3 regions of the Novosphingobium sp. Sphag1I genome follow, and region 2 is predicted to be linked to each of the others. Evidence: predicted binding sites of a transcription regulator. Region 2 holds the regulator's gene; each other region holds the start of a gene.
The links. The regulator LexA, encoded in region 2, represses DNA repair genes until DNA is damaged. The targets are predictions, from matches to a motif close to GTTCCNCNCTTGTTCT.
Positions count from the first base shown of each region.

Region 1: the regulator LexA is predicted to act here: its motif matches at 2,099-2,114, upstream of ACZ9HU_RS06980 (deoxyguanosinetriphosphate triphosphohydrolase).
Region 3: the regulator LexA is predicted to act here: its motif matches at 2,068-2,083, upstream of ACZ9HU_RS06865 (S24 family peptidase).

Region 1 is NZ_JBWBQS010000005.1:64,141-67,417, reverse strand. Features, by position in the region: gene ACZ9HU_RS06995 (proton-translocating transhydrogenase family protein) at 1-106, shown strand, start outside; gene ACZ9HU_RS06990 (NAD(P)(+) transhydrogenase (Re/Si-specific) subunit beta) at 106-1,569, shown strand; gene ACZ9HU_RS06985 (hypothetical protein) at 1,582-1,887, shown strand; gene ACZ9HU_RS06980 (deoxyguanosinetriphosphate triphosphohydrolase) at 2,143-3,277, shown strand, end outside.
Region 2 is NZ_JBWBQS010000003.1:37,785-41,061, reverse strand. Features, by position in the region: gene ACZ9HU_RS03855 (ComEC/Rec2 family competence protein) at 1-1,576, shown strand, start outside; gene lexA (transcriptional repressor LexA) at 1,623-2,306, opposite strand; gene ACZ9HU_RS03845 (molybdopterin molybdotransferase MoeA) at 2,373-3,277, opposite strand, start outside.
Region 3 is NZ_JBWBQS010000005.1:40,558-43,834, reverse strand. Features, by position in the region: gene cysS (cysteine--tRNA ligase) at 1-1,373, shown strand, start outside; gene ACZ9HU_RS06875 (hypothetical protein) at 1,418-1,843, opposite strand; gene ACZ9HU_RS06870 (hypothetical protein) at 1,833-2,021, opposite strand; gene ACZ9HU_RS06865 (S24 family peptidase) at 2,134-2,784, shown strand; gene ACZ9HU_RS06860 (thioredoxin family protein) at 2,801-3,277, opposite strand, start outside.

The sequences.
Region 1 (3,277 bases), on a different contig from region 2:
ATGGCTGGGGCTGGGCGCGGTGGTGCTGGCCAGCGTCAATATTTTCGGCGGTTTTGCGGTCACGGCGCGCATGTTGGCCATGTATAAGAAGAAGGAGAAGAAGTGATGGAACATGTCACAACTCCTTCATGGGCGATGTTTGCCTATCTTGTTTCCGGCGTGTTGTTCATTCTGGCCTTGCGCGGGCTGTCGTCTCCGGCAACCAGCCGGGCGGGCAATCGCTATGGCATGATCGGCATGCTGATTGCTGTGGCCACGACGTTGGTGACGCATGTGCCACGTATTTCTCTTAGTCTCGATGGCGATTCAAGTGCTCCGACTGCGTTTGATAGCAGTAGCTTCGGCCTGATCATGGCCGCCATCGCCATCGGCGGTGGCATCGGTTTTGTCATTGCCCGCCGCATTGCCATGACGGCGATGCCGCAACTGGTGGCGGCGTTTCACTCGCTGGTCGGTATGGCGGCGGTGTTGGTGGGCTGGGCGGCCTATCTCAATCCGGGGGCTTTCGGCATTGCCGAAGCAGGCCAGATCCACGCCCAATCCTGCATCGAAATGGGCCTTGGCATCGCCATTGGCGCAATCACCTTTTCCGGTTCGATCATCGCCTTCCTCAAACTGGCGGGCAAGATGTCGGGTTCGCCGATCATGCTGCCGGGGCGGCATGTCATCAACCTTGGCACGATTGTCGCGATCCTTGGCCTTGTCGGCTATTTCACGATGGATCAGTCGCTCTGGGTGATCGGCCTGATCACGCTGCTGGCCTTCATCATCGGCTTCTTGCTGATTATCCCGATTGGCGGGGCGGATATGCCGGTGGTCGTCTCGATGCTCAATTCCTATTCCGGCTGGGCGGCGGCGGCGATGGGCTTCACGCTGCATAATAGCGCGATGATCATCACGGGCGCGCTGGTGGGTTCGTCGGGCGCGATCCTGTCCTATATCATGTGCAAGGCGATGAATCGCAGCTTCATCAGCGTGATCGCTGGCGGCTTTGGCGCGGCGCCGGAAGCGGCCAGCGGCGCGGCCAAGGAGCAGCGCCCGTGGAAGCGCGGCAGCGCGGAGGACGCGGCCTTCCTGATGAAGGAGGCCGAGAGCGTCATCATCATCCCCGGCTATGGCATGGCGGTGTCGCAGGCTCAACATGCGCTGCGCGAAATGGCCGATGTGCTGAAAAAGGAAGGCGTCAGCGTCAAATATGCCATCCACCCGGTTGCCGGGCGAATGCCGGGCCATATGAACGTCTTGCTGGCCGAAGCAAATGTGCCCTATGATGAAGTCTTCGAACTGGAGGACATCAATTCCGAGTTCGGCCAGTGCGACGTTGCCTTCATCATCGGCGCCAATGACGTGGTCAACCCCGCCGCCAAGACCGACAAGTCCAGCCCGATCTATGGCATGCCCGTCTTCGACGTGGACAAGGCCAAGACGGTCATGTTCGTCAAACGGTCGATGGGCGGCGTGGGTTATTCAGGTGTTGATAATGATGTCTTCTACATGGACCAGACCATGATGCTGCTGGCCGACGCCAAGAAGATGGTGGAAGACATCGTCAAGGCGCTGGCCCACTAAAGGGTCCATTGAATGCGTAAAGTTCTGACAGTCCTTGCCCTTACCCTTGCCCTGTCGGGCTGTGTTCAGGGGGTCGCCAGAGGCCGGGTTAAATCGGCCCTTGTCGGGGCGGGGCTGTCCGAACCGGTGTCGGCCTGCATGGCCGAGCATATGGTGGACAAGCTGACTATCAGCCAATTGCGCCAGTTGGAGGCGTTGCAGGGGCCAAAGCGGTCGCTGTTTGATTACGTGATGGCGGTGCGCCGAATTCAGGATCCGGAAGTCATTCGCGTGACGGCTGCGGCGGCTGGGTTGTGCATGAGCGGGTGGGAAAGATAAGGTTTGCCTCCTGCGGGCAAAGGGCGGTGGCCCTTTGCAATCCCATTAATGGGTGGCGTGAAATTGCCCGGTTGTGTGATGATTTTTAAAGCCTGCGGCGCTGGTTATGGGCGCCGCAGGCTTTATCATTTCAACGCCGCGTCCGACACCTGAGGCAGAACCCGTGGCGCAACAAAGACAGTAATGGGAGCGCGAGGGACAAGTCCCTCGCATTTTCCCCTTTTTCTTCAACTGAAATCCGCCTACCCCTACCCGATGCCTCTATCCCCCCTGGCCTGTGACCCATCGCAAACCCTTGGCCGTGAATTCGCGCTGGAAGGCTCGATCGCCCGCGGTCCGCGCAGCCCGTATCAGCGCGACCGCGACCGGATCATCCACTCGATTGCGTTCCGACGTTTGCGCCATAAAACGCAGGTTTTCGTTGCCCCCGACGGAGATCACTACCGCGTCCGCCTGACGCACAGCCTTGAGGTGGCCCAGATCGGCCGCGTCATTGCCCGCGTGCTGGGGCTGGACGAGGATTTGACCGAGGCGCTCTGCCTTGCCCATGACATCGGCCACCCGCCCTTTGGCCACAGCGGCGAGGACGCGTTGGACGAAGCGCTCAAAGAGCAGGGTGGATGGGACCACAATGCCAATACGCTCCGCACGCTGATGCGCCTTGAAAGCCCCTATTGCGAGCATGAGGGGCTGAACCTGACGTGGGAGACGCTGGAGGGGCTGGCAAAGCATAACGGGCCGGTGCGCAATCCCAACTGGGCGTTGGCCGAACTGGATGCGGCCTATCCGCTGCATCTGGGTGAATGGTCATGTCTTGAGGCGCAGGTGGCCGCGATTGCCGACGACATCGCCTATGACAATCATGACATTGACGATGGGCTGCGCGCCGGATTCCTGCATCTCGACGATCTGCTGACCCAACCCTTCGTGGCCGAACAATGGCGCGCGGTGGAGGCAAAGCACCCCAACGCCCCTCATGACCGCAAATTGCGCGAACTGGTGCGCAGCCAGATTGGCATCATGGTCAATGACGTCATCGCGCAAACGCAGGCCCGCACGGCGGGCATGGCCAGCATCGCCGATGTGCGCGCCGCCACGCGTGCCAGCGTCGCCTTCTCGCCCGCGATGGGTGAGGCCGAGCGTACGCTGAAGCGCTTTATGTACGCCAAGCTCTATTATCACCCCGAACAACTGGCCACGGCGGAAAAGGCGCATCAGGTCGTGTCGGGTCTGTTTGCCGCTTATCGCGAAAATCCGTGGCACATGGGGGCGGATTGGGCCGGGCGCCTGCCTGCGGCTGAACCTCAACGCAGCCGCCACATCGCCGATTTCATCGCCGGCATGACGGATCGCTTCGCCATTGCACAATATAGGACCATTTTCGGCACCG
Region 2 (3,277 bases):
GTGGTTCAGCGGGTTGGCGGCAACGGGCAGCGCTCTTGGTCCGGTGACGGTCGAATCGGCCCCGCGCGCGCAGGGCCTGTCGCGGATGCGTCATGCGCTGGCCGCACATATCCGCGCCGTTTTACCCGGATCGGCGGGGGGCATGGCCGCAGCCTTTGCCAGTGGTGAGCGCGGAGGTATCACACCACAGGACGAGGCGGCCATGCGTGATGCGGGGCTGACCCATCTGCTCTCCGTTTCGGGCCTTCATGTCAGCGCCGTTGTCGCGGGGGCCTATTTTCTTGCGCTGCGTCTGCTGGCCCTCTGGCCATGGCTTGTTCTGCGGATTCGCTTGCCGATCGTGGCTAGTGGTGCAGGGGGATTGGCCGCGGTCGGATATACGTTGTTGACCGGGGCCGAGGTGCCGACGGTGCGGTCCTGTCTTGGTGCCTTGCTGGCTCTGGCGGCGATTGCGGCCGGGCGACAACCCTTTTCGATCCGTCTTTTGGCCGTGGCGGCGGCTTTTGTGATGCTGCTTTGGCCGGAAGCCGTTATCGGACCCAGCTTTCAGATGAGCTTTGGTTCGGTTCTGGCCATTGTGGCCCTGCATGAAGCGACCCCGGTTCGGGCCTTTCTTGCCCGGCGGGAAGAAGCCTGGGTGATCCGTTTGGGTCGGCACATTGCCATGTTGCTGATGACGGGCATGGTCATAGAATTGGCGCTGATGCCGGTCAGTTTCTATCACTTTCACCGCGCCGGGATCTATGGCTCGCTCGCCAATCTGGTTGCCATCCCGCTGACGACCTTTGTCACTATGCCTTTGATTGCCGCGGGTTTGGTCTTCGATATGATTGGCATGGGCGGGCCGTTCTGGGGCCTTTGCGGCTTGTCGCTGGATGGCCTGATTGGGCTTGCGCGATGGGTGGGCGCGCGGCCCGATGCCGTGACGCAATTGCCGGTCATGGCGGGGGGCACCTATGCTTTCATAGTGCTGGGCCTGTTATGGCTGGCGCTTTGGCGTGGGACTATTCGACTGCTGGGACTGGTGCCTGCGGTCCTTGGTTGCCTGTGGCTGGCATTATCAGCGCCGCCCGATGTCATGATCACGGGTGACGGACGTCAATTGGGATTGATCGATCCGCAAACCGGGCAATTGCTGGTAATGGGTCAAGGGCGTTCAAAATACATTTCGGATGCCATGCAGGAAGTGGCCGGGCTGTCTGGCGCTGTATTGCCGATTGAACAGTGGCGTGGCTCGACCTGCAATCAAAGCTTCTGTCGTGTCACGATCAGGCAAGGAGAGCGGGATTGGGCCATCCTTGCGGCGCGGGGGGAAGGCTTTGTTGACGAAGCGGCGATGGCCAAGGCTTGTGCGGCGGTCGATATTGTCGTCTCACGGGTGGCGTTACAGCCTTCGTGCCGCCCCCGTTTCCTGCGCGCGGATGAGGCGCTGCTCTATCGGACCGGCGGGATGGCGATCTATCTGAACCGACGGAAAATTGTCACTGTGGCGCAGGGGCAGGGGCAACATCCGTGGTGGCGCGCGCCTAGTCTAAAGCAGGATATGACGTCTAAAGCAGGATATGACGATAGGTGATGATTAGGAGAGGGCGTTACAACCCCCTCCCGATCAAGCAGGGTGCTTAATGATACCGGCGGAGCAAGCCGGCCAGCTTGCCTTGAACCTGCACTTCGCCGGGCTGATAATATTGCGGGTCATAGGCCGCATTGGCCGGGTCCAGGCGGACCAGACCGCGTTCGCGCCGCAGATATTTCAGCGTCGCTTCCTCGCCGCGTACAAGGGCGACGACAATCTCGCCTTCGCGCGCAATGTCGGTCTTGCGGATCAGTGCCAGATCGCCGTCCAAAATGCCCGCTTCGACCATGGAATCGCCCGAAACCTCAAGCGCGTAATGTTCGCCCGAACCCAGCAAGGCCGCCGGGACCGGCAGCATGGTCTGACCTTCCATTGCCTCGATCGGAACGCCGGCCGCGATGCGCCCATGCAGCGGGATTTCCACCACGTCATTGGCCGCGGCGGGCACGACAGGCTTGGGTGCCTCGACCACCTTCTTGGGCGGCGCAGCCTTGGCCGCGACCGGCGGGGTGACGTCTTCGGGCTGGCGCAACACTTCCAAAGCGCGGGCGCGGTTGGGCAGGCGGCGGATAAAACCGCGTTCCTCCAGAGCGGAGATCAGGCGATGCACCCCCGATTTCGACTTCAGATCGAGCGCTTCTTTCATTTCCTCAAAGCTGGGCGAAACGCCCGATTCCTCAAGGCTGGCTTGGATGAAGCGCAGCAATTCATGCTGTTTCCGGGTGAGCATTGTGACCTCCCAACGGGGGTGTTGCGTGAACAATTGCGGAACAATTACGCAACCATTGCCCTTACGTCAAGCGCTTCCGCCATTTCCGATCAAATGGATCTTCACCCTATCGCCGGCCGCCGCCGACGGTGCATTCGCCATATGTTCGATCAGGCAATTGCTGGCCGCCATCGCCGCCAGCGCAGAGGAATCGCGCATCGGTCGGGGCAGGACATTTTGGCCGTCCCACCATCCACGGATGAATTCGCGCCTGTCGGCCCCCGGACCCAGCGGTTCGCTCAATTGCGCCATCGCGGTCCTGGGCAAAGGATTGGCCGAACCCTGCATCGCGCGCAGCAGCGGCAGCAGGAACAAATGCGCGGTCACAAAGCTGGACACCGGATTGCCGGGCAGGCCGATCACGATCTGATGCCCGCGCGTCGCCACCAGCAGGGGTTTGCCGGGCCGGATCGCGACCTTCCAGAAATCGACCTGCGCGCCCCAATTCAGCAAGGCGGGCTGGATCAGGTCGTGATCGCCCACCGATGCGCCGCCGCTGGTGACAATCACATCAACATCGCCTGCACGCGCCAAGGCGGCGTCCAGCGCAGACAGATCATCGGCCACTGGTCCAAGGCGCAGGATGTCTCCGGCCACGCCTGATGCCATCGCCGCCAACATTGCGCCGTTGCTGGCGGGCAGGCGGTGGGGCGGGCAATCGAGGCCGGGCGCCACCAATTCATCCCCGCTGTCCAAAATGGCCAGACGCGGGCGGCGATGGACCGAAAGTTCTCCATGGCCCGCCGCGATGGCTAAGGCCATTTGCGCCGGCCCGATCCTTGTGCCTGCCGGCAAGACCTCGTCGCCATGGCTAAAGTCCAGCCCCTTGCGCCGGATATGCCGTCCTTCGGGTTGGGGCGGCGTTCCGGTCAGGGTCAGGCGGTCGCCGTCCCTTGCTGCGTCCTCCTGACACAGGACGATTCCGGCGCCAT
Region 3 (3,277 bases), on a different contig from region 2:
GCGGGCCGACGGTCTATAATTACCCCCATATCGGCAATATGCGCGCCTATGTATTCGCCGATATTCTGGGCCGTACGCTCTCGTTTAAGGGGTTGAAGCTGACCCATGTGATCAACATCACCGATGTTGGCCATTTGACCGATGACGCCGATGCGGGCGAGGACAAGATGGAGAAGATGGCCCGGACGCAGGCCCAATCCATCTGGGACATCGCCGAACATTACAAGCAGGCCTATTGGGCCGATGTGCGCGCGCTGAATATTCGTCAGCCCGCCAAGTGGACCATCGCCACCGATTACGTGCCCCAGATGATCGAGTTTGCCAAGAAGATCGCGCCCGCTCATTGCTATGAACTGGACAGTGGCCTTTATTTCGACGTTTCCACGGTGGTCGACTATGGGCGGTTGGCCCGCGCCAATACCGAGGAGGGTGAGGGGCGCATCGAAAAGGTCGATGGCAAACGCAATGCCGCCGACTTCGCCATCTGGCGCAAAACGCCGCCGGGTGAGAAGCGGCAGATGGAGTGGGACAGCCCGTGGGGTCGCGGTGCGCCGGGCTGGCATCTGGAATGTTCGGTCATGTCGGGTGAGGTGCTGGGCTTTCCCTTTGACATCCACACCGGCGGGATCGACCATCGCGAAATCCACCACCCCAATGAAATTGCCCAGAATCAGGCCGCTTGTGGTTGTGGCGGGCTGGATCACGCCGCCAATTCGGGCGCGCAATTCTGGATGCACAACAATTTCCTGGTTGAACGCAGCGGCAAGATGTCGAAGTCTTCGGGCGAATTTCTTCGGCTGCAATTGCTGATCGACCGTGGTTATCACCCGCTGGCCTATCGCCTGATGTGCCTTCAGGCGCATTATCGCAGCGAACTGGAGTTCAGTTGGGAAGGTCTGGGCGCGGCATTGGTACGCCTGAAACGTCTGCTGATGGCCGTGGCGCAGGTGAAGGCGCAATGCGCCGACGCCGGCTATGCGGCCATCGGCGGTTGGGGCCAGAAGATCGCGCCGGTGATGGAGCGTTTCGAAGCGGCCATCAGCGATGATCTCAACACGCCGGTCGCTTTGACGCTGCTGGAGGAAGTCGCCTCGATGAAGAAGGTGCCGGCCACCGAAAAGCTGGGCGCGATCACGGCGATGGACAATGTGCTGGGCCTGAACCTGTTGGCCATGGAACGCGGTGATCTGCGGATCCGTCCCAAGGCCGCCTCGATCACCGAGGGAGAGATCGAGGCCGTTCTGGTTCAGCGCAAGGAAGCGCGGGCGGAAAAGGATTTTGCGCGATCCGACGCGCTTCGTGATGAATTGGCGGCCAAGGGTGTCGAGGCCATGGATGGCGACCCGCTTGGCTGGGAATGGAAGTTGGGTTGAGGATTTAGGCAAGGGGCCGGATGCCCCTTGCCATCCAGCAAGGCTTATCCGTCGGCCAAAAGCAGCAGTTCGGTTTCCACAACGACGCGCTCCACGGGCAATTGAACGTGGGTGACTTCGCTGACCACCGCATCGGCGACCAGTTGGCCGCGGATGGTGAATTCATGTTCGGGAATGCTGGCGATAAATTCCTCGGCGGCGGCGGCGCCGTCCTTGCCATTGAACAGCAGCGTGATCGTATGGCGCGAGCCGTTAAAAGTCGCGCTGGCCCAAGGCCGTTCGGCGTGAGAGATCAATTCGCCACGTTCCCCCGCAAGGCGCATAACCGCATCGAGCAGAAGGACCGAAGGGGGGCGTAAACGGGCGCGCGGGGCGCCGACGCCCTTGGTTTCATTCATGCGGGCGGCGGGGCTGAACAGGGCTACGCGCTGGGCGTCGATGTCGTTGCTGGTGCGAAAGTCAAAGCGCATTGGGCATCTCCGAATAGGTGGTGATATAGTTTTCGATGCGGGCGGCCAGATCGGGCCGGGGGCTGCGCCCATTGCGCATATCGCCGACAAGACGCGGATCATGGGCCACGATGCGCCCGAACTTTGTCCACGGCATGCCGGTACGGCACAGGAAATCCTCTATCATTCGCAACAGCATGAAGCCCCCTTCATTGGTTTGAAGTTTGGTCCGATTCGCCGGATCTGTTGCTCATTTGTTCTCATAAGAAATCCTACTTGTCTAGGAAATTTCCTATGGTATAAATTTGGACATGGAACAGGAAAATGCGCAATCCACTCTGATGGCTCTTTCGGCAGAGCGAGGCGTGAGCCTGGCGGCACTTTCCGGGTTAATAGGTCGTAATTCCAGTTACTTGCAGCAATTTGTCAAAAAGGGCAGCCCGCGCAAGCTGGAGGAAGGTGACCGGCGGAAACTGGCCAATTTCTTTGGAATCGACGAGTCGCGATTGGGCGGATCAGAGGAAAAATCCTTTTCTCCGCTGGAAAAATCCCCACGCGAACATTGGGTCGATGTGCCGCGTCTGGCGGTTGACGCCTCGGCGGGGCCGGGCGCCTTTGCGGGCGGAGAAGTGCCGTTTGGCGCCCTGCGTTTCTCGCGCGATTGGTTGCGCAGCATGGGGCTGACCCCGTCGCAATTGACGACGATCGCGGTGGCGGGGGATTCGATGCATCCCGTGCTCAATGATGGCGATGAAATTCTGGTCGATCAGTCGCGCCGCGCCTTGGCCGATGGCATCCATGTGGTGCGCGTGGGGGACCATGTTCTGGTCAAGAGGATCGACATGGGGCGCCCCGGAAAGGTGCGCCTGAAAAGTGAAAATCCGGCCTATGATCCCATCGATCTGTCGCCGGAGGAGGTGGCCGTGATCGGCCGCGTCGTGTGGAAGGGCGGGCGGCTTTAAGCCGCCCGCATCCCGATTACTTGGTCCACTGTGCCAGCCAGTCGGCCAGCGATTGCGGCGTCATCGAACGCGCATCGGCCAGAGCCGTAACGGAAGTGGTTGGGTTGAGCAGTTTGTTCGTCTTGGGATCCACTACGAACAGCGCCGGAACACCCTTGGGACGCGTCACGCCATAGGTCGCGCCGATGTCCAGATTTTTGGTGTAGCGGCCCACGTCCACGGTCACCAGTTCAAAGTGCTTTTTGACCCAGGGGTTCAGGCTGGGCAGAGCCATGGTTCCGGCCAGAATGCGGCAATCGGGGCACCAGTTGCCGCCCAGATCGATCAGCACCAGTTTCTTGGCCTTTTTGGCGCGGGCGATGGCGGCGGCCACGTCCTTATGCGCGTCGGCGGCCTCATCATAGGGCAGCGGCAACGGCTGGGGCAGGGCGGCAAAGCTGGTTTCGGGCAGGCGCGGGGCGGGGGCGGCCATGGCGGGCGCGCTCATCATGGG